DNA from 3 places in the Pseudomonas gozinkensis genome. Region 3 is predicted to be linked to each of the others. Evidence: riboswitches for the same ligand, from Rfam matches in the RefSeq annotation. Region 3 holds a riboswitch; each other region holds the start of a gene.
What was found. A riboswitch is a leader RNA that binds a small molecule or an ion and turns the genes downstream of it on or off. The one in region 3 is predicted to bind cobalamin.

Region 1 (10,025 bases), 1.7 Mb from region 3:
CCGGCGACCCGAAAGCCCCGCAAAACCCGGGGCTGGCGCCGGTTCGCAAGGATCCGCAGCAGATCATCAGTCAGTTCGGTTTCGATGCCGGGCCGCCGGAAGTGCTGAAAGTCGATTTCGATCCGGGAACCACCGAGCAGGCGTTGCGCCGCGCGGGTCTGGCGCTGTGGGGCGCCAATCGGCCCTCGATCCTGAGCTGGTGGCTGAATGATTCGACCGAGGGCTCGAGCCTGGTGGGCGACGGTCAGGCCAGCGCCGCACCATTGCGCCGCGCCGCCCAGCACCGTGGGTTACCGTTGCGCCTGCCGTTGGCGGACTTGAGCGAGCAATTGGTCGCCACGGCGCCGGCGCTCGAAGGTGCTGACCCGGCGCCGCTGCGTAACGCTTCCGAGCGCTACAACGCTGACGCCTTGCTCGCCGTGCATGCCCGTGAAGAAGGCGGGCAATGGCAGGCCAAATGGCAATTGTGGCTGGGCGATAAAAAAGAGGCGGGCAGCGTGCAGGGCGCGGATCAGGCTGCGGTGGCGGATGCGGTGATGCTGGCGGTCACTGAACGTCTGGCGCCACGCTTTGTGGCCAAACCGGGCGCGTCCGGCCAGCAGACCCTGGAAGTGCAGGGCATGAATCTGGAGCACTACGCGGCACTGCTGCGGTTACTCGAACCGTTTGGCGTGCGTCTGCAGAGTGTCGATGCCGATCGTATCCTTTATCGGGTCAATGGCAGTGCTGATCAACTGCGAGCGCAGTTGTCGCTGGCGAAGTTGCAGGAGCTGCCGGCCGAGGCACCGGCTCCGGTGGCTGCGCCGCAACCTGCGGTCGCCGGTGCGGCGCCTGTCGTTGCACCTGCACCAGCACCGGCAGCGCCGTCCTTGCGGTTCCGCTGGTAGGTTTTCTTTCTTATATATAAGCAATGGAGTGTTACATGGGCGATACGCGGCGTTGGTTCTGGCTCGGTGGGGTGCTCCTGCTTTGCGCGTTTGTCTGGTTGCTGCATCCGATCCTCACGCCGTTTCTGGTGGCGCTGTTGCTCGCCTATCTGTTCGATCCGCTCGTCGATCGTCTGGAGCGTCTGGGGCTGTCCCGCACCTGGGGTGTGATCACGGTGTTCGCCTTGTTCACCCTGATCGTCACTGCGCTGTTGCTGGTACTGGTGCCGATGCTCGCCAAGCAATTGCTGCGGCTCTACGAATTGGCGCCGCAAATGCTCGACTGGTTGCAGCACACCGCCGTGCCATGGGCGCAATCGAAGCTGGGGCTGTCGGACGGCTTCTGGAAGTTCGACAAGGTCAAGGCCGCTATCAGCGAGCACATGGGCCAGACCACCGACATCGTCGGTGTGGTACTGAGTCAGGCGACAGCTTCGAGCCTGGCGCTGATCGGCTGGCTGGCGAATCTGGTGCTGATCCCGGTGGTGAGCTTTTACCTGCTGCGCGACTGGGACGTGATGATGGCCAAGATCCGTGGCCTGTTGCCCCGTGATCGCGAAGAGCGCGTGGTGGCACTGGCGGGCGAATGCCATGAAGTGCTGGGCGCGTTTGTGCGCGGGCAGTTGCTGGTGATGCTGGCGCTGGGCGTGATCTATGCGGCCGGCCTGATGATTGTCGGGCTGGAACTTGGCCTGTTGATCGGTCTGATCGCAGGGCTGGCGGCGATTGTGCCGTACATGGGGTTCGTGATCGGCATCGGTGCGGCGTTGATTGCCGGGTTGTTCCAGTTCGGTGGCGATCTGTATCCGATGATCGGGATCGTGGCGGTGTTCATGGTCGGCCAGGCCCTGGAAGGCATGGTGCTGACGCCTTTGCTGGTGGGGGACCGGATCGGTCTGCACCCGGTGGCGGTGATCTTCGCGATTCTGGCCGGTGGCGAGCTGTTCGGCTTCACCGGTGTGCTGCTGGCATTGCCGGTGGCGGCGGTGATCATGGTGCTGGTGCGGCATGTCCACGATCTGTACAAGGATTCCGACATTTATAGCGGGGTGGATGAGCCGGAATTGTAATTGTGAAGCGCGGGCCGCCCGGTGGATCACCGGGTTGGCCCGTCTCATGCAGGTCATGGCGCCAAAGAAACTGTCATAAAACCAGCACGTTAACGCAAACCTTTGATTTTGCTTGGGGTCTGTCGCATTGTGCGCTCCGCTTCACGGGTATAAACTTCGCTCACTTTACACAGAGGCCACTAACGGTTCCTTGGGAACTGTTCAGTCAGCATGAAACCGATTCAGCTGCCCCTAGGTGTGCGTCTGCGTGACGACGCCACCTTCATCAACTACTACCCAGGCGCCAATGCCGCTGCACTCGGCTATGTCGAGCGTCTATGCGAAGCCGACGCCGGCTGGACCGAAAGCCTGATCTATCTGTGGGGCAAGCACGGGGTAGGGCGTACGCATCTGTTGCAGGCCGCGTGCCTGCGCTTCGAACAGATGGGTGAACCGGCGGTGTACCTGCCGCTGGCCGAGTTGATGGATCGCGGCATCGAAATCCTCGACAACCTCGAACAGTACGAACTGGTTTGCCTGGATGACTTGCAGGTGATTGCCGGCAAGGCGGATTGGGAAGAGGCGATGTTTCATCTGTTCAACCGTCTGCGTGACAGCGGTCGCCGCTTGCTGATCGCGGCGTCCACTTCGCCGCGTGAACTGCCGATCAAACTCGCCGACCTGAAATCGCGCCTGACCCTGGCGCTGATCTTTCAGATGCGTCCGCTCTCCGACGAAGACAAATTGCGTGCTTTGCAGTTACGCGCATCCCGTCGCGGTCTGCACCTGACCGATGAAGTCGGGCATTTTATTTTGACTCGCGGTACTCGCAGCATGAGCGCGCTTTTCGATCTGCTGGAGCAGCTCGATCAGGCCTCTTTGCAGGCCCAACGCAAGCTGACCATTCCTTTCCTGAAAGAAACCCTGGGCTGGTAAAACCGGGGCTTTCAGCCGGTTTCGGCATATTTCAGGCGCCAGAAAACCCGCTTTCCTGTGGGTTGCACAGGCTGCGTCTCGATTCAAATAGGCTTAAGCGCTTAGATGTTAACGAGAAACCGAGAAGTCACAAAAAGATCGATTGAATTTGCAAATGAGGCTGATAGCGGGCATAGTCTCGGCTTCTTTACAACTATCAGCCACGGTCGTGCCCATGCTAAAGCGCTTCGCACCCCTCGTGCCTCTCGCACTCGTCACCCTGTTGTTCGGTTGCGCTGCTCATTCACCTGTTAATCAAGAGCAGCAACAACAGGCTAAAAACTCTGCCACCGCCCAGTCTTCCGTTATTTACCAGGAAGAGCTGGACACCGAAAAAGAACTCGCCGACTTCAACGGCAAGAAGCCATACCAGCTTCCGGTTCTGGCCGACAGCATCCTCGAACGCGGTATGTCCCTGATCGGTACCCGTTACCGTTTCGGTGGTACCTCTGAAGCCGGTTTCGATTGCAGCGGTTTCATCGGCTACCTGTTCCGCGAAGAAGCCGGCATGAACCTGCCGCGCTCTACCCGCGAAATGATCAACGTTGATGCGCCGCTGGTTTCGCGCAGCAACCTCGAGCCGGGCGACCTGCTGTTCTTCGCCACCAATGGTCGTCGCGGTCGTGTAAGCCACGCCGGGATCTACCTGGGCGACAACCAGTTCATCCATTCCAGCTCTCGTCGCAGCGGCGGTGTTCGCATCGACAGCCTGGGCGACAGCTACTGGAGCAAGACCTTCATCGAAGCCAAGCGCGCTTTGGCGAACGCTCCGACCGTGGTTACCGCTCGCAAGTAATCGCTCGATTGTCGCCACGCTCGTGGCGACAACGCGGCCCTTCGGAGGCAATAGACCTAAACTTTACAAGGTGAAGTTAAAGTCTTACTTGAAGTTTGCCGCGTAGCCGCTAGAATCCTGATCTATATTGATGGCAAACCGCCTGCGTCCAAACGCAGGCGGTTTTGTTTTCTGTCGAATCGGCAGTCAAAGCCTCAGCCAGATCAGGATGTTCTGCATATGACGATGTCGGCCCGCTTTGCCTTGATGTTCTTCGCAGCGCTGCTCAGCGGCTGCGCCAGCCGCACTCCACCGCCTGCGCCGGTGGTGCGCGCTCCGATCGTGTTCGGATCCTCCCAGACCTTTTCACCCGCTGCCGAAGACGTGCTGTTCCGCGCGCTCGGGCTGGTGGGCACGCCTTATCGTTGGGGTGGCAATACGCCGGATTCGGGCTTCGATTGCAGCGGCCTGATTGGTTTCGTCTACCGCGATGCCGCCGGTATCAGCCTGCCGCGCTCGACCCGCGAGATGATCGTGATGCAGGCGCCGAACGTCGGCAAGGAAGGGTTGCAGACCGGCGACCTGATCTTCTTCGCCACCAATGGCGGCTCACAGGTCAGCCATGCGGGGATCTACGTCGGGGAAGGGCGCTTCGTTCATGCGCCGGCCACCGGTGGTACGGTGAAGCTGGACAGCCTGTCGAAGGCGTATTGGCAGAAAGCCTATCTGAGCGCCAAGCGTGTTCTGCAGCCAGAGCATCTGGCGCACAACCCGTAGCCCGGATACATAAAAACCCGTGGAAGCTGAATGGCTCCCACGGGTTTTTTAATGCCTGCAATACGCTAGCGGGTCGCTGATACTCGCCACACTTTGTTACCCACGTCATCCGCCACCAGCAATCCACCTTGCTGGTCGATCACCACGCCGACCGGGCGACCCAGAGCGTTTTCATCCTTGTCGAGGAATCCGGTCAGCACGTCCACCGGTGTTCCGCTCGGCTTGCCAGCGGCAAACGGTACGAAGATCACCTTGTAGCCGCTATGCGGCTTGCGGTTCCACGAGCCGTGCTGGCCGATGAATGCGCCTTCCTTGAATTGCGCCGGCAGGCGATTCCCTTCAGCGAAGGTCAGGCCCAGTGACGCGGTGTGCGGGCCGACGGCGTAGTCGGGAGCGATGGCCTTGGCCACCATGTCCGGGCGCTGTGGTTCGACGCGCACGTCGATGTGCTGGCCGTAATAGCTGAACGGCCAGCCATAGAAACCACCGTCCTTGACCGAGGTGATGTAGTCCGGCACCAGATCGCTGCCGATTTCGTCGCGCTCGTTCACGGCGGTCCACAGTGCGCCGGTTTGTGGCTCCCAGGCCAGGCCGTTCGGGTTGCGGATGCCCGAGGCGAAGATCCGGTGGTTGCCGGTGGCGCGATCCACTTCCCAGATCGCCGCACGGCCTTCTTCCTGATCCAGGCCGTTTTCGCCGACGTTGCTGTTTGAACCGACGGTGACGTACAGCTTGCTGCCGTCCTTGCTGGCGATGACGTTCTTGGTCCAGTGGTGGTTGAGCGTGCCGCCCGGCAGGTCGACGACCTTGATTGGCTGGCTCTTGATTTCGGTTGCGCCGGGCTCGTAGTTAAAACGCAGCAGGCGATCGGTATCGGCGACGTACAGATCGTTGCCGACCAGGGTCATGCCGAACGGCGAGTTGAGGTTTTGCAGGAAAACCGTGCGGGTTTCGGCCACGCCGTCATGATCGGCATCGCGCAGCAGGGTGATGCGGTTCGGGCTGGGGACGCCAGCACCTGCGCGGCCCATGACTTTCTTCATTACCCAGCCGCGAATGCCCTTGCCGTCGTCGGGTTTGGGCGGGGCGTTGGTTTCCGCTACCAGCACATCGCCGTTGGGCAGCACATACAGCCAGCGAGGGTGATCGAGATTCTCGGCAAACGCTGCTACCTGTGTGCCTGTCGCTGCCGTCGGTTTCGCGCCGGCCGGCCAGCCGATGGCCGGGGCGATGTTCACCGTCGGGATCAGGGTCTTGTTCGGTTCGGGCAATTTGGGTGACGGGCCGGTGCCGTCGGAGACTTGCAGGCTGGAGGATTCACCACAGGCGGCGAGCCCTCCGGCGAGCACGATGACGAAAACGAGCTGGGGCTTGCGCATTGCTGATCTTCCCTATAAATGCATTCTTAATCATAGAGGAGTGCACAAGCCCGATGGTTCAACCCTCAGCCGCGGGCTTCCTTGAACAGCATGGCAATGCCGGGGTGATAGTTGCCGGCTTCGCTGCGCAATTTGCGGTAGGCGTAGGGAAAGTACCAGGCGACGGCGCAGGTGTGTTCCTTTTGCAGGTCATCGACCATGTCCTGCAGCTCTTCCGGACTGGCGCTGTGCTGGGCCTTTTGCGGGGCGACGAACAGGCAGCCGAGTTTCAGGTCGCTGGCGTAGCTGATGCGCTTGGCGTCGCTGGTGATATCCGCCAGGGCCTGCGTCAGATTCAGGCTGGTGACGCGTGGCCAGCGCTGGGTGGCCTGGATGAAGGCGCGATCGTCGGCGCCGGCAATAAACAGGTCGGCGCGGGCGTTGCGCTCGCCTTCTTCGTTCTGCTTGCGGGTGGCAGTGTCGCGCAGGGTGACCAGTTCGGCCATCCATGCGGCGGCGGACAGCAGGCCAAGGTTGGCTTTCTCGTCGTGCCAGTAGGGGGTGTCGCTGTCGCCGCGTACGGCGTTGTAACGGTCGATACAGTCAAACCAGCGTTCCAGCACCGGGCGCAGGAATTCCAGCCGCGGGTTGCTGATGATCATGCCTTGCATGGTGCTCTCCCTTGTTATTGTGATGTGCTCTCTGCAGTCAAAAAGCATGGCTCTTTGATATCACTGCTGACAGTGTGGCACAAGATTGGCGTCAGTTAATTGATCGGCGGCAGTTATTCGCCGTACAAGCCCCTCTTCAATTGACGCTCCACCCCCAACCCTCTAACCTTCGCGGCTTGTTTCAGGTGCTCTGTGGCGCATGTCGACAGAGTGAAACAGGGAAGCCGGTGAGGCGGGTCTTGAAGCGAAGAACCCTCACGATCCCGGCGCTGCCCCCGCAACGGTAAATGAGTAAAAGCTGCGTCTGATGCCACTGCGTAAATGCGGGAAGGCGCGCAGCCAGGCACCAGCCGCTCATGAGCCCGGAGACCGGCCTGATCCATCCAGCGGCATCACGGTGGGCGATGCCAGGCTTGTTGCCGTCTATTCTTGTGCCTGCCCGCCGTTATCCAGCCTCAACGGAGAGCTCCCCCATGACTGATTCCCCCGAGCGCGACGAGCGCCACCTGGCGCGCATGCAGCGCAAAAAAGCCGTGATCGACGAACGCATCGCCAATTCGCCAGACGAATGCGGCCTGGTGCTGGTGCTGACCGGCAACGGCAAAGGCAAGAGCAGCTCGGCATTCGGCATGCTCGCCCGCGCCATGGGTCACGGCATGCAGTGCGGTGTGGTGCAGTTCATCAAGGGCCGCAACAGCACCGGCGAAGAGCTGTTCTTCCGCCGCTTCCCCGAGCAAGTGCGTTTTCATGTGATGGGCGAGGGCTTCACCTGGGAAACCCAGGATCGCCAGCGCGACATAGCCGCCGCCGAAGCGGCCTGGGAAGTCTCCCGCGAGCTGCTGCGCGATCCGTCGATCGGTCTGGTGGTGCTCGATGAACTGAACATCGCCCTCAAGCACGGTTACCTCGATCTGGATCAGGTGCTCAGCGATCTGCAGGCCCGTCCGCCGATGCAGCACGTGATCGTCACCGGTCGCGCCGCCAAGCCGGAAATGATCGAGATGGGCGACACCGTCACCGAGATGGGCATGATCAAGCACGCCTTCCAGGCCGGCATCAAAGCGCAGAAAGGCGTCGAACTTTGAATCAACCACGTCACTGCCCGGCGGTACTGATCGCCGCGCCGGCTTCCGGTCAGGGCAAGACCACCGTCACCGCTGCGCTGGCCCGTTTGCATCGCAATCAGGGGCGCAAGGTTCGCGTGTTCAAGTGCGGCCCGGACTTTCTCGACCCGATGATCCTCGAGCGCGCCAGCGGTGCGCCGGTCTATCAACTGGACATGTGGATGGTCGGCGAGCAGGAAAGTCGACGCCTGTTGTGGGAAGCCGCCGCCGAAGCCGATCTGATCCTGATCGAGGGTGTGATGGGCCTGTTCGACGGCACGCCGTCGAGCGCCGATCTGGCGCGGCATTTCGGCGTACCGGTGCTCGGTGTGATCGACGGCACAGCCATGGCCCAGACCTTCGGCGCACTGGCCCTGGGCCTGGCGCGCTATCAGCCGGACTTGCCGTTTGCCGGCGTGCTGGCCAACCGCGTCGGCACCGTGCGCCATGCGCAATTGCTGGAAGGCAGCCTCACCGAAGGTTTGCGCTGGTATGGCGCGTTGTCCCGGGAAACCGGGATCGAACTGCCAAGCCGCCATCTCGGTCTGGTGCAGGCCAGCGAACTCAATGACCTCGACGTACGCCTCGACGCCGCCGCCGAAGCGCTGGCCGGCACTTGCGAGGTAGCGCTGCCACCGGCCGTGGAATTCGCTGCGCCTGAAATCGTTGAGACCGAAAAACTGCTCGAAGGCGTACGAATTGCCGTCGCCCGGGACGAAGCTTTCGCTTTCACCTACGGCGCCAGTCTCGATCTGCTGCGGGCGATGGGTGCGCAATTGAGTTTCTTCTCGCCGATCCGCGATACGCAATTGCCTGAGGCTGACAGCTTGTACTTGCCCGGCGGCTATCCGGAATTGCACCACGTTGCCCTGTCGCAGAACGCCGACATGCTCAACGCAATTCGAGCGCACCATGCGGCCGGCAAACCGTTGCTCGCCGAATGCGGCGGCATGCTTTATCTGCTCGACTCGCTGACCGATGTCGAAGGCACCCGCGCTGATTTGGTCGGCCTGTTGAGTGGCGACGCCGTGATGCAAAAGCGCCTCGCCGCACTGGCGCTGCAAGAGGTCGACCTGCCGGAAGGCCTGTTGCGCGGCCACACCTATCACCATTCCCTGACCACCACCGAACTGACGCCGATTGCCCGTGGCCACAGCCCCAACGGCGGGCGCGGCGCGGAAGCGGTTTACCGGGAAGGGCGGATGACCGCCTCCTATGTGCACTTCTATTTCCCGTCAAATCCAGAGGCTATCGCAACATTGTTTGCGCCGAACCATGAGGGCCCCATCGCTGGCAAGCCAGCTCCCACAGTGGGCGGGTGTAATGTCTGAAGAAACGCAATCTCCTGTGGGAGCTGGCTTGCCAGCGATGGGGCCATGACCGACAACGCCTTCACTGACGCCGAGCGCGAAGCGGTCTACCGCGCCATCGCCGAACGCCGCGACATGCGTCACTTCAGCGGCGGCACGGTCGAGCCTGAACTGTTACGCCGACTGCTCGAAGCTGCACATCAGGCACCGAGCGTCGGCCTGATGCAGCCTTGGCGCTTCATCCGTATCAGCGACCGCGCCTTGCGTGGCCAGATCCAGAACCTTGTTGAAGAAGAGCGCGTGCGCACCGCCGAAGCCCTCGGCGAGCGCAGCGACGAGTTCATGAAGCTCAAGGTCGAAGGCATCAACGATTGCGCTGAAGTGCTGGTGGCGGCGTTGATGGACGATCGCGAGCGGCATATTTTCGGCCGTCGCACGCTGCCGGAAATGGACATGGCGTCGCTGTCCTGCGCGATCCAGAACCTGTGGCTCGCCGCGCGTGCCGAAGGCCTGGGCATGGGCTGGGTGTCGCTGTTCGAACCGCAGGCGCTGGCCGATCTGCTGAAACTGCCGACCGGGGCCAAGCCGCTGGCGGTTCTTTGTCTGGGGCCGGTCAAGGAATTCTATCCGGCGCCGATGCTGGTACTCGAAGGGTGGGCACAGGCGCGTCCGCTCAATGAGCTGCTGTATGAAAATTATTGGGGAGTGAGTCAATGAGTGTGGCGTTATTGAGTGTCGCCGCGGTTGCGCTGGATGCGCTGCTGGGTGAACCGAAACGCTGGCATCCGCTGGTGGCGTTCGGCAATTTCGCCGGGCGCATCGAGCAACGTTTCAATAGCGCTGGTCGTGGCTGGCGCAGCCATGGCGTCACCGCGTGGGTGATTGCGGTATTGCCGCTGACCCTGCTGGCCACGGCGTTTTCCTGGGCGCCGTATGTGGGCTGGATCGTCGAGATTCTTGCGCTGTATTGCGCCCTCGGCATGCGCAGTCTCGGCGAGCACGTCGAGCCGGTGGCCAAGGCCTTGCGCGCCGATGACCTGGAAGAGGCGCGCAAGCGTGTAGGTTATCTAGTCAGCCGTCA
Region 2 (10,025 bases), 620 kb from region 3:
CGAAGGTCGCCGTGGCGATCTGCTGGATGCGGTCGTTGGTGGTCTTGTGGTTGTCGACCGGGCGGGCGAAATCGAGGTTGGCGTCAGCGTATTGGTAGAACAGCTCCAGGCGTTTGTCATCGCCGAACGACTGAATCGCCTTGCCGCCGAAGGTCGTGACTTCATAGGCGCGTTTCTTCTCGGTGACGTTTTTCAGGTCGCGATTGCGAAACGGCTGATAGCCGTCCGAGACGTTATGGCTGACGTAGGCCAGCAAACCCAGATCGCCGAAACCGTTGCTGAAAATATTCTCGACCCGCGCATCGCCGGTGGTTCCGCCGAAGGTGTCGAGACCCATGTTCACTTCGCCGGACGCTTTGCGGCTCTGCGGGCTGCGGGTGACGATATTGATCACCCCCGACACCGCTTGGGTGCCGAACAACAGGCTCTGCCCACCCTTGAGCACTTCGATGCGCTCGATAGCGTTGGCCGGCAGCGTGTCCAGGTACAAACCGCCGTACAGGCGATTGTTCAGGCGCACGCCGTCGAGCAGGATCAGCGTGTCGTCGTTGCGCCCGCCCAACAGGGAATAAGTGCCGTAGTCGAACGGGCCGTTTTTCGGCGCGACGTACAGGCCGGGAATGAACATCTGCATTACGCGGCTGACATCGGCGCTGGGGCCGGCGCGCTCGATCTGCTCGCGGGTGACGATCTCGACCTTGCTGCCGAATTGCGCCATGTCGGCCACGGTGGTGGACTCCACGGACGGCGCGGAAACGATTTGCTGATGGAGTTCGAGCGGCGTGTCATCCGCCAGCAACAGGGGGCTGAACAGGCAGCCGAACAACAGGGATGGAGCCGGAGAGTTGAAAGGTTTGATCATTGTCTTCTCGAAAGGATCTTCGCAGAAGAGCATGCAGGAGAAGGCATCGCGCACACGCCGACACCGGCCCATGCCCGCCCACCGCAGGATTTTGCCAAACAGACATCTCAGGCCGGTCTCCGGGCTCGCGCGTATGGACGCTTTCACCTTCCCATGGCCGTCTGGCCACAGTGGTGTGTCGAAAGCATCACGCGCCTACCGTTGCGGGGGCAGCACCGGACTTGTTCGAAAAGAACGTACCGGTTTCCCGTTTCACCCCATGCACGGCGGCATGGGACACCTGAAACAGGGCGGCATCTGAACATTCGGGTGGGCGTGCGTCAACTACCCGCACGTGTCGAGGATGACGAGGGCTCTTTTCAGGTTACTGCGCGATAAACCTGCGAATCGCTTGAGTGGTTTCGACGGGCGCTTCCTCCATCAGCCAATGCCCCGCGCCGGCAACCACCAGTTCGGTGACGTTGTCGGCGGCATTGCGCATCACGATGGCTTCGTTGTTGCCGAAGGACTTCTCGCCGCCGATCGCCAGCACCGGCATCTTCAGTTTGGTCTTCATCGACGCCTCGTTGTCCACCGCGTCCTGGCGGATTGCGCGGAACTGGGCGAACGCCGCGTGCATGGCGCCGGGCCGGGCGTAGAGTCTGGCGTAGTGCTGGCGGGTGGCTTCGTCGACCTTTTTCGGGTCGCCGGCGAACTCGTTCCAGAAGCGGTCGAGGTAGATGCGCTCACGCCCGGCCACCAGCCGTTCTGCATCCGGTCCACCGAAATCGAAATGCCAGAGCATCGGCGAGCGCACGATATCATTCCACGGCGGAATCCCCGGAACGGGCGCGTCCATCACCACCAGGCGATCGGTCTGCTGCGGATACCGCGAGGCGTAGGCGAAGGCGACCATGGTGCCGATGTCGTGGCCGATCACCACCGAATGCTCGATGCCCAGCGAAGCCAGCACCGCGCGAATATCACCGGCCTGGGTCTTCTTGTCGTAACCATCGGCCGGGATCGACGACAGGCCCATGCCCCGCAAATCCGGCACCACCACGGTGTGATCCTTCGCCAGATCCGCCGCCAGCGGCGCCCACATGTCACCGGTGTCGCCAAAACCATGCAACAGCACCACCGCCGGGCCTTTGCCGCCGATGCGCGTGTGGATTTTTGCGCCATCCACGGCGATGTCCTGAGTGCGGAACGAGGCAGGGAAGGGCGTCACGTCGGCATGGGCCGGAACACTCAGGGCCAGCAGCAGGGAAGCGGTGAGCAGGGCGCGGATCATGGCGTTCACTCCAGAGGGGGTGGCTGGAGCGTAGACGGATTTGTCCTGTCCCGACGTGCATTTCAGCCGCTGCTCAACGGGTTGCCTGCAGCGCCGCACCTTGTTGAACAAAACGCTCGATCAACCAGCGTGCGGCGGGGCCCGGTGGCAGGTCCGAGCGGTAGATGATGCTGAAGGGGTATTTGCCGCTGGTGTATTCCGGCAGGTTCAGTGGCACGAGCCGGCCGCTGTCCAGATCTTCCTGGATCATCGGCGTCGGCATGTTGCCCCAGCCAATGCCTTCGCGCAGCAACATGTGCTTGGCGCCCAGATCCGCCAGCCGCCAGGTGCGGTTGCTGAGCACCGCAAACTCCTTGCCCTTAGTCAGTTCCGAGCGGTCGGACAGCACCAGTTGCGTGAACTCGCGTCCGGCTCCCGGCGCGTTCTGTTCGGCCAGGGCCAGCGGATGATTTGGCGCGGCGACGGGAATCAACTCGACGTTGCCGGCGCCGACTCTTTCAATGCCGTCGATGCTTTCATTCATGGGGCCGCTCACACCGATGACTGCGTTGCGGTTGATCACTCGCTCGGTCACGGCGCCAAGGGCCTCCATGTGCAAATGCAGGGCAACCGTGGGGAATTCCTCCTGAAAGGCTTTGAGCGCGTCCACGATCCGTTCGGCGGGAAGCATCACGTCGAGTACCACGTGAACCTCGGCTTCCAGCCCCTGAAGCAGGCCTTTGACCTTGGCGCGCAGGCCATGCACGCCGTTGGCGATGGTCCGGGCTTCGGCCAGCACGGTGCGCCCGGCTTCGGTGAGTTGCGGTTTACGGGTGGTCTGGCGATCAAAAAGCGTCACGCCCAGCTGCATTTCAAGGTTGGCGATCGAATAGCTGATCACCGAGGTGGCCCGGTGAAGTTTGCGCGCAGCCCCTGCAAAACTGCCGACTTCCACGACGGTGAGGAAGACGCGCAGTTGATCGAGTGTCGGTGTGCCTGGGTCGGAGATCATGCCGGGTTCCTCGAATTACGATTGAAGTCCTTCGTCTGAGGTGAGCAGCTTATCTATTTTATCGACACTAATGATCTAAATTAGTCGGCTATTCAGATGAGTAGCCGAGGCGCAACATTTCTTCACCCGGGCGATTCAGGTCGAATCGCACCCTCATTGAAGGAAATGCCCTGATGACGTCTTCCGCAAATCTCGCTGCATCCACCTCTGCTCACCAGAATCATTCCGACGTGAAACAGGCTTCGGCCGCGCTGATCGGTCGTGTATTGCTCAGTGTGATTTTCATCCTTTCCGGTTTTTCCAAATTGGCTGCGCCGGCCATGATGATCGGCTACATCGGCTCGGTGGGTCTGCCGCTTCCACAAGTGGCGCTGGCCGTGGCGATCATCGTCGAAGTCGGCGGTGGCCTAGCACTGATCGCCGGATACCGCACCCGCACCGTCGCCGCCGTCCTGGCGTTGTTCAGCGTGTTCACTGCGCTGGCCTTCCACAGTGCACTGGCCGATCAGAACCAGTTCATCCACTTCTTCAAAAACATCGCGATGGCGGGTGGCCTGTTGCAGGTCGTGGCCTTCGGCGCCGGCCGCTTCAGCCTCGACGCTCGCCGCGGTTGATCCTCGTGCGCGGTGAAGGGTCGCTTCCTTCACCGCGCTTCAGCCTGTTTGTTGAGCGCCCCCGCAACAGAATCGAGTAATCATCATGACCGTCCAGCAACAACTTTCTGGCTACACCCGCGAACCCGATACCCTTCGTGCCATCCGCTACCGTACCAGCGGCAACGGGCATGGCTCGATTGTCCGGTTGATGAGCCCTTCGGATCTGGGCCAGTTGATCAAGCCGTTTGTGTTCCTCGATCTGTTTGAAGGTGAAGCCTCGTTCATCAACCGCATGCCCATGCACCCGCACTCGGGGATCGCCACGGTCACGCTGATTACCGAAGGCAACTTGCGTTTCGAGGATGCCGATTCGGGCAAGGGCATGATCGACTACGGCGGCGTCGAGTGGATGCGCGCGGGTGGCGGGGTCTGGCACGGCAAGGAAATGTCGGTCGGCACTTCCGAGCGGATCCAGGGGTTCCAACTGTGGGTGGCGCTGCCGCCAGCGCTGGAAAACGCCAGTGTCGACAGCCAGTACCTGGCGTCCGGCGCGATGCCCGAAGTGGGGCCGGCACGGGTGATTCTCGGCCTGCACCAGGGTGTCCAGAGCCCGGTTCGGGCGCCGGCGGGAATGAATTATCTGTTGGTCACATTGGGCCTCGGAGAGACCTGGACTTACACGCCACCTGAAGGTCACGAATCGTTATGGTTGAGCGTCAGCCGTGGATTGCTGGCGGCACCCGATCTGGTCAGCGCCGGTGAAATGGCGGTCTTCGAACCCGGCAACGGCGCCGTGACGCTGAAGGCCCTGCGCGAAGACACTGTGTTCGTGATCGGCTCGGCGCAGCCTCACCCCTTTGAACTGGCGCTGGGAAATTACTCCGTACACACCAACCCCGAGGCCTTGCGAGAAGGAGAGGCGAAGATTGCGGAAATCGGTGGGCGGTTGCGTGAGTATCTTCAGCAGTCAGATGAGTCGGTTGCCGTGCCGGTGTTCAAATAATCCGGATCTGGCCTGAGCTCCGTTCAGGCCATGTACCCCTCCACACCGTCCCACAACAGTTTCAGCGCCGTGACCACCAGCAAGCCATAGCACGCGCGGTACATCTGGCGTTGATCCAGCCGGGCGTGCAGCCGCCAGCCCAGCCAGACGCCGCAGGGTACGGCGAGCAGGCTGACGAGCATCAACGTCAGCACGTTGCCCGTGGGTTTGGCCAGCAGCAGCCACGGTACGGCTTTAAGCAGATTGCCCACCGTGAAAAACAGGCTGGTCGTGCCGGCATACATCTGTTTGCTCAACCCCAGTGGCAGCAGATAGATCGCCAGCGGCGGTCCACCGGAGTGTGCAACCATCGTCGTGATGCCCGAAGTGATACCGGCGGCCACCGCTTTGGGCGACGAACGCGGCTTCACGTGGACCTCGGCACCCGCCTTGAACCACAAACCGACAAACAACAACGTGACCGCTGCCATGACAATGGCGATGGCGCGGTGATCCAGTACCCGGAAAAGCAAATAACCGGCGCCGATGCCGACAATCAATCCTGGCACCAACAACTTCAGATCCGGTTTTGACCAGGTGGAAGGCTTCCAGTAGCGCAGGCTGAACAGATCCATGGCGACGAACAACGGCGCGAGCAGTCCGCCAGCGGTGATCGGATCCATCACCAGCGACAGCAGCGGAATCCCGACAATTGCAAAGCCGCCACCGAATGCGCCCTTCATGAAGCAGATCAGGAACACACCGGCGAAGGTGACGAGGAGAGTGCTGACGGTCAGTTCCACGGTGCGTGCTCACTTCACTTCAGGCTGGGGAGTGGCCTAATTTCGCTCGTGGTTTGCCGGATGAACAGTTACAGATTCAGGATTTTTTCATGGTTCAGTATTAAAAAATACACCGCACGCATTCATACGAAATCCGGCAACAGTGTTTGTCCAGCCTGCCGATTTTTCAGCATCACCCCACCCCTTAGCATCGTCTCCAACCCGTGAACAAACACGGTCCTCAACGAGACGGTGAACATCATGAGCCTCAAGAAAATCGCGCTGGTTTTAATGCTTGGCAGTTTCGGTGCGCACGCTTACGCCGATAACGCGGACGCGGCGAATATCCCGGTCGAGACCTACAGTTCTTCGACCAATCTGGACATCGAGCACGTCATTTCCATCACCGAACCGGCCAACGAATGCGCCCCGGTGCCGGTGCAGATGACCTACGAAGATTCCCATGGCGAGCGCCACGTTCTGCAATATCAAGTGATGGGCACTGGCTGTTCCAGTTGAGTCCGGTGCAGGGGATGGAGGGTCGACACTCCATGTCTGCTGCACTCAAAGCGCTTTCGCTCCGACAACCTCTTCATCCGATGCCAGCAATTGCGGGATCGACTGCTTCAGAAATTCCACCCAGGTCTTGATCTTCGCATCGACGAACTTGCGCGACGGATAGATCGCGAACAGGTTCAACTCCTCCAGCCGATACTCCGGCAATACCCGCACCAAGGTTCCCGCCCTTAAACCATCCACGGCCGATGCTATTGGCTGAATGCCGATGCCCATGCCTTTTCTGATCGCGATGGTCATGCCGTCGGCGGTGTTGATGTGAAAGGGCGACACGGGGATGGTGATGGTCTCCATGCCTGCGGGCCCTTCGAATGTCCAGTTTTCCACCGGCATCACTGTGTTGACGATGCGCAGACACTCGTGTTCGCAGAGTTCGCCGGGGGTTTGCGGCTGGCCGCGCTTTGCCACGTAGGCGGGTGAGGCGCAGAGGATGCTGTAGGTGATGCCCAGGCGTTGCGCGACGAAGCCGGAATCCGGCAGGTCGCGGGCCAGCACGATGGACATGTCGAAGCCTTCTTCGAGCAGGTCCGGGACGCGGTTGGTCAGGGTCAGGTCGAACATCACCGTGGGGTGGATTTCGCGATAGCGGGCGATGGCGTCGATCACGTAGTGGTTGCCGATGGCCGACATGGTGTGAATCTTCAGGCGGCCGACGGGCAGGGTCTGGGCGGTGCCGGCTTCTTCGTCGGCTTCGCGCACGTCATCGAGGATTTTTTCGCAGCGCTCCAGATAACGCACGCCGGCTTCGGTCAGGGCCAGACGGCGGGTGGTGCGGTTGATCAGCCGTGTGTGCAGGCGCGCTTCGAGGGCGGAGATGGCTTTGGATACGTTGGTGGTGTTGGTGTCCAGCAGCTCGGCAGCGGCGGTGAAGCTGCCGCTTTGGGCGACGGCGATGAAGAAGCGCATGCTTTGGAAGACGTCCATCGGTGTCGTCTCAACAGTCAGGTGGAAAGAGTATAGGGGCGACCTCGCAGGAGGCCGCCCCTTTGCCATGCGTCACTTCTTGCGGGGAATGAAACCGGGTACGCCGGTCTCGACCACGGAATTGAAGCGGATCCGCGTCGTGATCTCTTCCTTGATCTCGCGCATCGCCCGGTGCGGCAAGGTCGCGATATCGAAGTTTTCCTGAATCCGGCTCGGGTTCGCCGAGGTCGTCAGGAACGCCGTACCCCGTTGCACCGCCCAGGCCAGAGCGACTTGCGCCGGGGTTTTCTGTACGTGCCGGGCGATTCCGGTGAGCACGGAATCGTCGAGTACATTCGGCTCCATGCCATGCCCCAGCGGGGCGAAGGCGAGCAGGATGATGCCGTGTTCCTTGCAGAACTCCAGCATCTCCCACTCGGGCAGGTACGGATGGGATTCGATCTGCACCACCGCCGGTTTGATCCGTGCGGCGGCGACGATGTCTTTCAGTGCATCGAGGGTGATGTCGGAAAGACCGATGGACTTGCAGCGGCCTTCATCCACCAGCGCTTCGAGCGCACGCCAGGTGTCGATCAGACGGGTTTCGCCATCGTAGATCACGTGTCCGAACGCATCCCGTGGATCCTGATCGTCGCCGGGCTGAAAGGCGAACGGCGTGTGGATCAGGTAGCAGTCGATATAGTCGACCTGCAGCCGCTGGCAACTGGCTTCGAACGCTGGTTTCACCCGCTCTGGGCGATGGTTGGTGTTCCACAGTTTGGTGGTGACGAACATGTCTTCGCGACGGATCTGCCCCGCCGAAAACACCTGCGCAAAAGCCTCGCCAATCTGCGTTTCGTTGCGATAACGCTCGGCGCAGTCGAAGTGGCGGAAGCCCACCTCCAGCGCACATTTGACCGCTTCGGTGGTGGTGCTCAAATCGCGAAACAGCGTGCCGAACCCCACGGCCGGCATCGAGCCTGCGCCGTTGTTCAGCGCAATTCGGGTGTCGCGAAGTTCATCGTGAAAGGCTTCGTAAGTCATGTCGTGTCTCCGGTATCTGCCGTTAAAGAAGCGTTGAGGTCTTGCGGGCGGCGAGTTTCTGATCGAACACACCCACCGAATTGCCGCCGAGCGCCACGAACAGGCGCACCGAGTCGAGATAACGCGCGGTCTTCACCTGAATCTGCCCGAGCAGTGCCTGTTGGTAAGCGCGTTCGGCTTCCAGCACCTGCAGCAGGCTGGTTTCGCCTTGGGCGTAGGCCTGACGATTGAGACGCAGGCTGGTGTCGGCGGCGCGCAAGGCATCGTCCTGCGCCAGGTTTTGCTCGGCGCCGTGGTTGAGCGCCTGCAAGGTGTCCGCAACCTGGCCGAAGGACTGAATCACCGTCTGTTGATAGCGCGCGAGTGACGCGTTGTAGCCCTCGACAGCGCCTTCGCGTTCAGCCTGAAGCGTGCCGCCATTGAAGATCGGCGCGGTCAGCCCGGCGGCAAATCCCCAAAGCGCGGCGCCACCGTTGCCCGCCGCGGCTTGCATCAGCGAGGCCGACAGCTCGACATGCGGGTACAGGTTGGCGGTCGCGACACCCACCGCCGCGCTGGCGATGTGCAGTTCGGATTCGGCTTGCAGAATGTCCGGCCGGGTGCGGGCCATTTCCGAAGGCAGGCTGACCGGGATGTTTGACGGCAAGGCGAATTCGTCGAGGCTGAAGTCCGGCGCGATCCAGTCCGCCGGGCCTTTACCGGACAGAATCGACAACGCATGACGCGCCGCATCGCGCTGCTGGGCGAGGGGCGGCAGCAGCGTGCGATCCTGGGCGAGGCGGGTTTCGGCCAGCGACACATCGATTTGCGTGGTGCTGCCGCTCGCCTGGGCTCGGCGGACCAGATCGAGGTTCTTCGCGTCGTTGGCCAGCAGGGTTTCCACGGCCCCGATCTGCGCGTTGGCCGACGCCAGCAGCAAGGCCTGGCTGGCAACGTCGCCGGTCAACGTCAGCCAGGCTGCTTCGTAGCGATGCTTTTGCAGATCGGTCAGTGCTTGCTGCTGTTCGACCGCGCGTTTGTTGCCGCCAAAGACATCCAGATCGAACGCGACCCGTGGCCCGATCCCGTAGAAATTGGAGACCACCGGTTGCGGGCCGTTGTGGGTGCGCTGGCGCCCGGCCGAGACAGCGAAATCCACCTGCGGATAAAGCACACCTTCCGCTGCCGCGACTGAAGCGGCGGCCTGACGAAGGGTGGCGTCAGCGGCGACCAGTTCGAGGTTGCCGTTGATGGCGCGGCGCACCACTTGATCGAGCTTCGGCGAGCGGAACGCCGACCACCAATCGCCGTTGAGCCGCTGGCCCATCGCGAAATGCTGTTCGGCCGCTTGATCGTAATGCTGCGACGCGCGCTCGGCAGGCCGCTGAAAATCAGGGCCGACGGTGCAGGCGGACAATATCACCAGCATCGCCAGCGGGGTGAAGCGCATAAAAGCTTTCATGGTTCAGACTCCACGTCATCAGTTGGCCGCAACAGGTTTGCGCAGGAACATCACCAGCGGACTCACCACGAGCATCGCCAGCATCAGAATCTTGAATTGGCCCATCACCGCGACGAACGCCGCCTGGTGGGTGACCAGATGGTTGAGGCCTTCGAGCGCCGGCAACGACGTCGGCATGGCCACGCGATAAGGCGTGAGCTGACTGACCAGCGCCGAGTGCATCGCCTGGGTGTTGTTGAAGAAAAAGATCTGCACCACGGCCACGCCGAGGGTGCTGCCGTAAACCCGCATCAGGTTGAAGAAGCCGGTAGCTTCCGGGCGCAGCTTCGGGTCGATGGTGCTGAAGGCGGTCTTGCTGAGCGCCGGCATCAGGATGCCCAGCCCCACGCCCTGGATGAACCCGGTGACGGCCACGGGCGTCCAGTCCATCAGCGGCGAATAACCGAGCATCAGCCAGTTGGCATACACCACCAGCGCGATGCCGGCGGCGACGAACAACCGGGCGTCGATCCATGCCGGGGCGCGCATCATCAGCACAAATGCACCCACCAGACCGACACCGCGCGGGACGGTCA
Region 3 (10,025 bases):
CGTAGTAGTCGTTGGTCCAGCTGTCATCCGCCGCCAACGGCTGCACCTGCTTCAACGCCAGTTTTTTCGCGAAATAGCGAAAACGGTAATGCTCGTAGAACCGCAGCAATTCCAGGCCATAGCGGTCCGCCAGATCGGTATCGCCGCGAATGATCAGGTAGTTCTCGTCATTGCCGTTGCTGGCCGAGGTGCTGAGGTTGTGGCTGCCGCTGATGATGGTCGGGCTGTCGCTGGTGAAGTCGGTGACCACCGCTTTGGTATGCACCAGCAGGTTGCCTTTCTGACCTTTCATGTTCTCCCGCAGCCAGCCCTCAAGCCCGGTGTTGAGCAACGCAGTGGCGGCGAACTCGGCAGTCCGGTCAGCGTGAAACCCGGTGATGCGGCTGACCGTGTTTTGCAGGCCGTAGCGCAGGATGTCGTCGTGGGGCTGGCCGAGCAACGCGTTGAGAATCGCGTCGGGCAAGGCGAATGCGGTGACGAACAGCAGGTCTTTTTTCGCCCCCTCGATGATATCGACGAACTCCCGCAGATCAGCGCCGCCGGTGCGCGGTGAAAACCCGGCGAACAACGGCTGCGCCGGGTTCATCGGGTTGTGTTGGGTGATCCAGTCGCGGGTGGCGCCGACGTCCGCCGGCTCGGCCCAGATCTGCTCGAAGGTTTTCAGGTAACTCGCGCTGACCGCCGAATCGTCCAGCACATGCACCACGTTGGCCTGGCGGTACACGCCGTTGGCGGTGAAGTTGGTACTGCCGCAAAGCACCGCTTGCGGCTGGCGCTCACCGCCTCCGTCGAGGTGGCTGAGGACGATGAACTTGTTATGGAAAATGTTGTGAGTGACCCGCCCCCGTTTGCTGGTCGCCGGCAGTTTCGCAAGGCTGGCTTCGTTGATCGTGGTGTCTTCGTCGTCGGGCCGGGCGTGATACAGCACGCGCACTTGAACACCGCGATCGAACGCCGCGTTCACCGTGTCGATGATGGCTTGCAACTGGTATTCATAGATTGCGATGTCCAGCGCCCACCGACTGTCCAAGGCACGTTCGATAAACCCTTGCAGGCGCCCGAGCAGACCGTTCTCCAGCCACTGACGCGCTGCGTCGGGCCAGGCTTCGATGGGCATGTTCTTGTTGGCACTGATCTGTGCGTCGAGATCGGGGAATTTGCGCTGAAACGCCTGGCTCGCGGCCACGGCGCGGTTGAAGGTCACGCCCTGGTTGGCAGGATGGCCGTCGTCGGAGCGGATTGTCAGCTCCAGCGCTTCACCCAGTTGCGGCGCATCCGGCGTGCCATAGGCCAGGTGCACGCGATAGTGAATCGTCATGCCCGGATTGACCGCGTAATCGGCCCAGCGAAATTTCTGCAGCGGTGCCTTGTCGCTCGGCGTGGCGTGGAACTGCGCGAAGGTGTGAACCTTGCCGGGAAAGGTCAGGCTGTTGAACAGGAACAGCCACGGTTTGTCGCCTTGCTGCTTCTCGATGGCAAACCCCAGCAGGCCTTTGCGGCGGGATTCGGCGAGGTCCATGGCGAGCAGCACGCCGTTGGTGCCGGCGTAGGCCTTGACGCGAAAATCGTCCTGCGGATTGGCGACCAGTACGCGCATGATTCACTCCCTGTGATTGGGCCTTACTGCAGCATAGCCCTCAGACCGACAACAACTCGTCGATATGTCGGTAATCGGCGTCCAGTGCTGTCGCCAATTGTTTCGCGCGGCCCAGCCGGATCGGCCCGCGCTCGATATCGATCAACAGGCCCGGACACGCCAGCGCTGGCAGTTCCGGACAGTCTTTCAAACGGCCATCGGTGATCACCAGCAACCGTTGTTGCTCCGCGGAGAAACGCTTGCGCCGCACCGCCAGCCAATGCCCGGCTTCTGTCAGCGCTGCCAACAGAGGCGTGCCGCCTCCCGCGCCCAATCCATCGAGCCACGCGCGCAATCCGCTGGAGGCCTTCAGCCCTTGCACCTGCCATTTCGGCACCGCGCCGCTAGCGGTCAACAATGCAAGCCGTGCGCGTTGCCGGTAAGCGTCGTCGAACAGTTGCGCAAGCACGCCTTTGGCATCGCTCAAGGCTTGATGGCGACGGGTCGAGGCCGAGGCATCGACGATCACCAGCCACAGTTCATGGGGCGTGCGGGTGCGCAGTTGAAACAGCAGATCCGCCCGGGTTTTCGGGCGGCCATTGAGCAAGGTTCCCGGCCAGTTCACCGAGCCACTGCGTGCGGCGTGACGCTTGCCCTGGCGGCCGTTATCGAGGCGTCCGGCGCGGGGTCTGGCATTCGCCCCCGCGTCGGATCGGGGGCGAATGCCTAAGGCTTTTTTTGTAGGTGTGGCGGCCAGGTCGGCACTTCGCGGCGTGCGCCAGTAGCGAGGGCTGGGGCCGGCATTTCGCCCCACTGGCCCTGCCCTTCACTCGGTTCGGCGTTAGTGCCGGACGGCGATTGCGCCGGTGGCTGCGTACTGGATGAAGGCTGTTCGCGACGACGATGACGCAAGGCAAACTCAGCCACAGCATCAATGTCTTGCTCGGCGATGGCCTCGGCCCCCCGCCACGCGGCATGCGCCCGCGCCGCACGCAGCCAGACCAGATCGGCGCGCAAGCCGTCGACGCCTGCCTTGAAGCAGCGCTCGGTGATTTGCGCCAGCGCCGCGTCATCCAGCGGAATACCCGGTAAAACCTTGCGGGCGTTCTCGCAGCGCTCGCGCAGGGCTTGCTGCTCGGTTTCCCACTGCGCACAAAACGCCTGCGGATCGCTGTCGAAATCCAGCCGGCGACGAATGATCTGCCCACGTTCGGTCGGTGCCGTATGACCGCCAAGCGCGACGTTGAGGCCAAAGCGATCAAGCAACTGCGGACGCAATTCCCCCTCTTCCGGGTTCATCGTGCCGATCAGAACAAACTTTGCAGAATGCCGATGGGAGATGCCGTCCCGCTCGATCAGGTTGGTGCCACTGGCCGCGACGTCCAATAGCAGATCCACCAGATGATCCGGCAACAGATTCACTTCATCGACGTACAGCACGCCGCCGTCAGCCTTGGCCAACACACCGGGAGAAAACTGCGCACGACCGTCGCTCAACGCCGCGTCCAGATCCAGCGTACCGACCAGGCGTTCTTCAGTCGCACCCAATGGCAAGGTGACGAACTGACCGCTGGCCAACAGATCCGCCAGACCCCGGGCCAGCGTCGATTTGGCCATGCCGCGCGGGCCTTCGATCAGCACGCCGCCGATCTTCGGGTCGATGGCCGTCAGGTACAGCGCCAGTTTCAAATCATCGGCGCCGACCACGGCGGAGAGCGGGAAATGCGGGGTGTCGGTCATGTTCAGTCTCAGCTCTCTTCTTCTGTGTCCAGCAGCAGGTTTTCCAGGGCCTCTTTATAGGCGCCCGGTTCCTGCCACATCCCGCGCTGCTGCGCTTCGAGCATGCGTTCGGTCATGTCGCGCAGCGCGTGGGGATTATGCTCGCGCACGAAGTCGCGGGTCGCCGGGTCCAGCAGATACGCATCGGCCAGCAACGCGTACTGGTGATCGTCGATCAGTTGCGTGGTGGCGTCGAAGGCAAACAGGTTATCGACCGTCGCCGCCAGTTCGAACGCGCCTTTATAGCCGTGGCGCTTGATCCCGTCGATCCATTTCGGATTCGCCGCCCGGGAACGGATCACCCGGTTCAGCTCTTCTTTCAGGGTGCGGATCTTCGGCAAGTCCGGTTGACTGTGATCGCCGTGATAACTGGCCGCCGCTTCACCGCGCAGGCTTTCCACGGCGGCGAGCATGCCGCCCTGGAACTGGTAATAGTCGTTGGAATCGAGCAGGTCATGCTCGCGGTTGTCCTGGTTTTGCAGCACGGCCTGCACCTGGCTCAGGCGCTGGACGAATTGCTCGCGGGCGGCGGTGCCTTCGTCGGAACCGCCATAAGCGTAGGCGCCCCAGTTCAGGTAAACCTCGGCCAGATCCTCGCGGGTTTGCCACAGGCGACCGTCGATGGCGCCCTGTACGCCCGCGCCATAAGCACCGGGTTTGGCACCGAAAATTCGCCAGCCAGCCTGACGCCGGGCAGCGTCTTCATCCAGACCGGACTGGCGCAGCGCCTCACGTTCGGCACGCACTTTGGCGGCCAGCGGGTTGAGATCGTCCGGCTCGTCCAGTTCTGCCACGGCTTGTACGGCGGCGTCGAACAGGCGAATCAGGTTGGCGAACGCATCGCGGAAAAACCCGGAGACCCGCAGCGTGACATCGACCCGAGGCCGATCGAGCAGGCTCAGCGGCAGAATCTCGAAATCATCGACCCGCTGACTGCCAGTGGCCCACACCGGACGCACGCCCATCAGCGCCATGGCCTGGGCGATGTCATCGCCGCCGGTGCGCATGGTCGCGGTGCCCCAGACCGAAAGGCCGAGCTGGCGCAGATGGTCGCCGTGGTCCTGCAAGTGTCGCTCGAGAATCAGGGTCGCGGACTGGAAGCCAATCCGCCAGGCCGTGGTGGTCGGCAGGTTGCGCACGTCTACCGAATAGAAATTGCGCCCGGTTGGCAGTACATCGAGGCGCCCGCGACTTGGCGCGCCGCTCGGGCCGGCCGGGACGAATCGGCCACTCAACGCGTCGAGCAAGCCGTGCATTTCCGCTGGGCCGCAGGCGTCGAGGCGTGGGGCGATGACCTCACGCAGGTGAACAAGGATGGCACTTACCTCAGACCAGTGAGGACCCTGTGGGAGCGAGCTTGCTCGCGAAGGCGTCGTGTCAGTCGACATTTTTGGTACTGACATACCGCCTTCGCGAGCAAGCTCGCTCCCACAGGAATCACCCACGGCGTGCGAGATCGATTGAGCCGCGAACAGCTCAAGGCGTTCACGGGTATCTCCCGCCGTGCGCCAGACCTCGTCGCTGACCGACAGCAACTCCGATGGACGCGGGCCAGTCCAAGGATCAGCCAATGCGCAATCCAGCGGATCGAATCCCAATTCAAACGCCTTGGCCAACGCCCGCAACAGACTCGACTGCGCCCCTTTGCCGTCGCCACGCGGAATCCGCAGCAACGCCAGCAAGGTGTCGATGCGTAAACGCCCGGTCGGCGACTCGCCAAAAATGTGCAGACCATCGCGGATCTGCGATTCCTTCAGATCACACAGATAAGTGTCCAGACGCGGCAGCCAGATCGCCGCATCGGCGTCGCTGTCGAGGCCTTCGTCCAGCTGCAATTCACGATCAATCTGCGTGTCACGCACCAGTTGCAGAATGTCCCGCTGCAATTCACGGGCGCGACGCGGATCGAGCAACTGAGCTTCGTAATACTCGTCCGCCAACAGTTCCAGATTGCGCAACGGCCCGTAGGTTTCGGCACGGGTCAGCGGCGGCATCAAGTGGTCGATGATCACCGCCTGGGTGCGACGTTTGGCCTGAGCGCCCTCGCCCGGGTCGTTGACGATAAACGGATAGATGTTCGGCAGCGGCCCGAGCAGCGCGTCCGGCCAGCAGTTCTCCGAAAGGCCCACACCTTTGCCCGGCAGCCATTCGAGATTGCCGTGCTTGCCGACGTGGATAACGCCATGAGCCCCGTAGATCTGGCGCAGCCAGAAATAGAACGCGAGGTACGCGTGCGGCGGCACCAGGTCCGGGTCGTGATACACCGCGCTCGGATCGACCTGATAACCCCGCGCCGGTTGAATGCCGACGAAGGTCAGGCCAAACCGCAGGCCGGCGATCATCATCCGCCCGTCACGGCACATCGGATCGTTTTGCGGTGACCCCCAACGTTCCAGCACCGCCGTGCGATTGGCTTCGGGCAGCGCGTTGAACATCTTCAGGTAATCGTTCATCGCCAGGCTTTGCTGGCACGGGCGCTGGTCGAGCGTATCGAGATCGTTGCTGACGCCGCCGAGCAGTTGCCGGATCAGCTCGGAGCCGCTGTCCGGCAATTCGGCCGGCAACGGATAACCTTCAGCCTGCAACGCCCGGAGGATATTCAGCGCGGCAGCCGGCGTGTCGAGTCCCACGCCGTTGCCGATGCGTCCGTCCCGGGTCGGGTAATTGGCGAGGATCAGCGCGATACGTTTTTCAGCGTTCGGCACCCGCGCCAGTTCGACCCAGCGTCGCGCCAGTTCAGCCACAAAATCCATACGTTCAGGCTGCGCCCGATAACACACGACATCGGACTGACTGCGCTCACTGCGCCAGGCCAGATCCTTGAAACTGATCGGCCGACTGATGATCCGACCGTCGAGCTCCGGCAAGGCGATGTGCATCGCCAGATCCCGCGGACCGAGGCCCTGCTCGCTTTCGCGCCAACCGGGCTCGTTGTCCTGGGCGCAGATCGCCTGGATCACCGGAATATTGCGACGGAACGGCCGCAGATGCGGCGCCTCCGGGCTGGACTGGGCGAAACCGGTGGTGTTCAAGATCACCGAGGCCTCGACTTCATCCAGCCAGTCCTCGACCACCGACAGGCAGCCGGGCTCTTTCAAACTGGCCACGGCGATCGGCAACGGATTGAGTCCGGCAGCCTGAAGCCGTTGGCAGAACACGTCGATAAACGCCGTGTTCGCCGCTTGCAAATGCGAGCGATAAAACAACACCGCCGACACCGGTTGACCGGGCAGCCAATCGGCTTGCCAGTCACTCAGTGCGGCGGTGTTTTTGTTCGGGTGGTAAATCGCCGTGCGCGGCAGCGTCTGCGGCTCGCCCCACACGTAATCCCGTGCCAGCCAGCGATTGGCCAGACAGCGGAAAAAGTCCAGCGCATTGCCCATGCCGCCCTGACGCAGAAACTGCCAGAGCCGGTCGCGATCTTCGGCGCCGACGGTGCTGAGGTCGCTGAGCTCCGGGTCGGGCCGGTCATCGCCCGGTACCAGAATCACCTGCACGCCACGTTCGGACAACTCGACCAGCCGCTCGACGCCATAACGCCAATAAGCGATGCCGCCGTGCAACGAGATCAGAATGACCTTGGCATGGCGCAGCACTTCATCGACGTACAGATCGACCGACGCATGGTTCTGCACCTGCATCGGGTTGGCCAGCCGCACGCTCGGGTAATCCTCGGGCAGTTGCTGCGCGGCTTCGGCGAGCAGCGCGAGGCTGGAATCGCCGCTGCACAGGATCACCAGCTCGGCGGGGGTTTGTCCAAGGTCGGCAATGTTGTCATCCGACACGAAACCGCCGGGCTGGGTCCTGAGCAGGTGCATGGCTTAAACGCTGAGCGCGGCGCGCAGTTGCGCTTCGAGCTGGGCGGCATCCAGTTCCTGACCGATCAACACCAGACGCGTCACACGCGCTTCATCGGCGCCCCACTGACGGTCGAAGTGTTTGTCGAAACGCGTGCCCACGCCCTGGATCAGCAGACGCATCGGCTTGTTCGGGATTGCCGCGAAACCTTTGACCCGCAGAATGCCGTGCTGCACCACCAGTTGCGTCAGTGCGTCGAGCAACAGGCTTTCGTCGGCTTGTGGCAGTTCGATGGAGATCGAGTCGAAAGCGTCGTGATCGTGGTCGTCGTGATCGTCATCGCCTTCACCGTGGTGGTGATCGTGATGGCTGTGGCGGCTGTCGATGTGTTCTTCGGAACCGGCACCCAGACCAATCAGCACGTCCAGCGGCAGACGACCGTTGCTGGCTTCGATGATTTTCACCGCCGGCGGCAGCTCTTCGGCGACTTCCAGGCGCACGCGAGCGAGGTCTTCAGGGCTGGTCTGGTCGGCCTTGTTGAGGATCACCAGGTCGGCGCTGGCCAGTTGGTCGGCGAACAGCTCGTGCAGCGGCGATTCGTGGTCCAGGTTCGGGTCGAGTTTGCGCTGGGCATCGACCTGATCCGGGAACGCGGCGAAAGTGCCGGCGGCCACGGCCGGGCTGTCGACCACGGTGATCACGGCGTCAACGGTGCAGGCGCTGCGGATTTCCGGCCACTGGAAGGCTTGCACCAGTGGTTTTGGCAGGGCCAGGCCCGAGGTTTCGATCAGGATGTGGTCGAGGTCGCCGCGACGGGCCACCAGTTCGCGCATCACCGGGAAGAACTCTTCCTGAACCGTGCAGCACAGGCAGCCGTTGGCCAGTTCGTAGACACGACCGGTGGCTTCTTCTTCGGTACAGCCGATGGTGCATTGCTTGAGGATTTCACCGTCGATGCCCAGCTCGCCGAACTCGTTGACGATCACCGCGATGCGGCGGCCTTGCGCGTTGTCGAGCATGTGCCGCAGCAAGGTGGTTTTGCCCGAGCCGAGGAAGCCGGTGACGATGGTGACGGGGAGTTTGGCCAGTGTTTTCATCGGATGCCCTTTGGCAAGGTGGCGGGCATACGGGACGAGACCGGCACGCAAGTGCGTGCCTGGAGAGTTCGCCACCGGATCACCCCGCCCGGTTGAAAGTGAGAATCTGTGACGAGGCAGGTCTCCTGGCTGACGGTGTTCGGGCCTTGGCCCGGTATTCGCTGCGCCTTCCCGCTGGCTCTGGATTGAGTTGGCAGTGGCGTGGCAGCGAACAGCACCGTTCACAGTTGCGGGGGCAGCCGCGGCTTGGACCGCGTTCCCTTCTTAGCTTCGGCGTGGGCCGAAGAACCTCGAAAGCGCAAGGCTACGCATGGGTTCGTGATGGGTCAATGGCCGTTGTTTTTTGGTTTTGGGTTTTGTGAGCATATCCGTTGCTGCGGTAACGGCTTCCTAGGGTTCCGCCCTGACGGCGGGTCACTTTTGACAAACGCCCGGAATGCCGGCCCAGCCAAAAGTAACCAAAAAGTCTACGCCCCGGCGTACGGCACTTCGCTTAGGCTCAGTGTTCCCTCGCTACGGTGTCCATCAGGGGGCATCGCCTACGGTTTGCTTCGCTGCACCTCCTCTCGATGTATGCGGCTTCGCCGCACGGCGCTGCGCGCCTACCCCCTGATGAACACCTCCGCTCGGCCTGCCGAAGGGGCAAAAAATCAAAAGCCAGAGCCAGAGCCAGAGCAAAGGCCAGATCAAGAGCCCCTCACCCTAGCCCTCCCGAAACGTCGGACCGCCCGTAGGGAGAGGGAACCGACCGAGTTGATTGGGAGAGTTGCGCCGACTTGCGATACCGCGTTGAACTCAGACTTTGAAAAGCACAGAAATCGGCTCCCTCTCCTCGGGGAGAGGGCTGGGGTGAGGGGTAAGCCCACCACAAAACCAAAGCCGAACACGCCCCGCCCCCCCCACTCAAAACGATGAGCGTTAGCTCGAGTACCGCTTTTGATCGCAGGGCCCGTCGGCAGGCTGAGTGGAGGGATTGATCCGGGGGTGGGAGCGCAGCGACCGTTTGGCGAAGCCAAACACATCGAGAGGAGGTGCAGAGAAGCAAACCGTAGGCGATGCCCCCGGATCAATCCCGGAGCGAAGGAACCCCGAGCCTCAGCGAGGGGCCGTACGTCAGGGTGCAGCCTTTTTGGTTACTTTTTCGGCGTTTGGAAAAAGTGACCCGCCGTCAGGGCCATCCCTTTCAAGGTCTTTTCGTTTTGGCGGCCTTGATTACCCGGTCCGTTGAAACATGCGCATGCACCGCAGCGCCTTGCACCCATGTTTTGGGTTTGGGCACCTTGGGGCCCCGGGGACTTTTGGCAACTTGTTTTGGCTGGATGTTTCTGGCCAGTTCCAACAAGCGCTGGGCCAGTTTTTCCAGAGGTACGACGGGAAAGCATTCCGAGGGCAGCGCAATTTGCAGACCTTCATAGCCACTGCGGACCTGAACCGCCAAGTGATAGGTTGAGGCTTCCCAGCCCTCAGGCTGGGAAGCCTGATGGGCTTGCTCGACGCTTCGCTTGAGTACGGCCAGGACGTTGTAGGCCAAAACCGCAGTAGCAAACCCGAGCAGGGCAGCCTTTGGGCTACCAAGGGTTTCGATTTCACTTTCCAGGATTGCTTCCAGTCGCTGGAACATGCCTTCAATGCTCCAGCGGCGGCGATAGAGTTCCGCGATCTGCTGCGCGCTGACGCTGTCAGGCAGATTGCTCCAGAACATCAAGCTGCTGTCACCCGAGTCCGTTGGCGAGTGAAGCGTCAGTTCGACACGCCGACACTGGTAACCGCCTCTG

Region 1: linked by a shared signal. The riboswitch ahead of cobO (cob(I)yrinic acid a,c-diamide adenosyltransferase) and the one ahead of cobW (cobalamin biosynthesis protein CobW) in region 3 are both predicted to bind cobalamin.
Region 2: linked by a shared signal. The riboswitch ahead of IHQ43_RS13315 (TonB-dependent receptor plug domain-containing protein) and the one ahead of cobW (cobalamin biosynthesis protein CobW) in region 3 are both predicted to bind cobalamin.

Annotation. Positions count from the first base shown of each region.
Region 1 covers NZ_CP062253.1:1,894,193-1,904,217, forward strand. Annotated here, with positions in the region: gene IHQ43_RS08550 (DUF2066 domain-containing protein) at 1-887, shown strand, start outside; gene IHQ43_RS08555 (AI-2E family transporter) at 923-1,996, shown strand; gene hda (DnaA regulatory inactivator Hda) at 2,207-2,911, shown strand; gene IHQ43_RS08565 (C40 family peptidase) at 3,126-3,746, shown strand; gene IHQ43_RS08570 (C40 family peptidase) at 3,966-4,502, shown strand; gene IHQ43_RS08575 (PQQ-dependent sugar dehydrogenase) at 4,568-5,881, opposite strand; gene IHQ43_RS08580 (hypothetical protein) at 5,947-6,531, opposite strand; cobalamin riboswitch at 6,698-6,923, shown strand; gene cobO (cob(I)yrinic acid a,c-diamide adenosyltransferase) at 7,005-7,616, shown strand; gene IHQ43_RS08590 (cobyrinic acid a,c-diamide synthase CobB) at 7,613-8,965, shown strand; gene bluB (5,6-dimethylbenzimidazole synthase) at 9,011-9,661, shown strand; gene cbiB (adenosylcobinamide-phosphate synthase CbiB) at 9,658-10,025, shown strand, end outside.
Region 2 covers NZ_CP062253.1:2,995,585-3,005,609, forward strand. Annotated here, with positions in the region: gene IHQ43_RS13315 (TonB-dependent receptor plug domain-containing protein) at 1-862, opposite strand, end outside; cobalamin riboswitch at 956-1,161, opposite strand; gene IHQ43_RS13320 (alpha/beta fold hydrolase) at 1,227-2,135, opposite strand; gene IHQ43_RS13325 (LysR family transcriptional regulator) at 2,209-3,126, opposite strand; gene IHQ43_RS13330 (DoxX family protein) at 3,300-3,740, shown strand; gene IHQ43_RS13335 (pirin family protein) at 3,826-4,725, shown strand; gene IHQ43_RS13340 (sulfite exporter TauE/SafE family protein) at 4,749-5,507, opposite strand; gene IHQ43_RS13345 (DUF2790 domain-containing protein) at 5,748-6,005, shown strand; gene IHQ43_RS13350 (LysR family transcriptional regulator) at 6,051-6,986, opposite strand; gene IHQ43_RS13355 (aldo/keto reductase) at 7,059-8,009, opposite strand; gene IHQ43_RS13360 (efflux transporter outer membrane subunit) at 8,032-9,450, opposite strand; gene IHQ43_RS13365 (MFS transporter) at 9,469-10,025, opposite strand, start outside.
Region 3 covers NZ_CP062253.1:3,619,168-3,629,192, forward strand. Annotated here, with positions in the region: gene IHQ43_RS15930 (phospholipase D-like domain-containing protein) at 1-1,597, opposite strand, end outside; gene IHQ43_RS15935 (vWA domain-containing protein) at 1,638-2,333, opposite strand; gene IHQ43_RS15940 (magnesium chelatase ATPase subunit I) at 2,303-3,316, opposite strand; gene cobN (cobaltochelatase subunit CobN) at 3,325-7,173, opposite strand; gene cobW (cobalamin biosynthesis protein CobW) at 7,177-8,250, opposite strand; cobalamin riboswitch at 8,349-8,558, opposite strand; gene IHQ43_RS15955 (IS4 family transposase) at 9,434-10,025, opposite strand, start outside.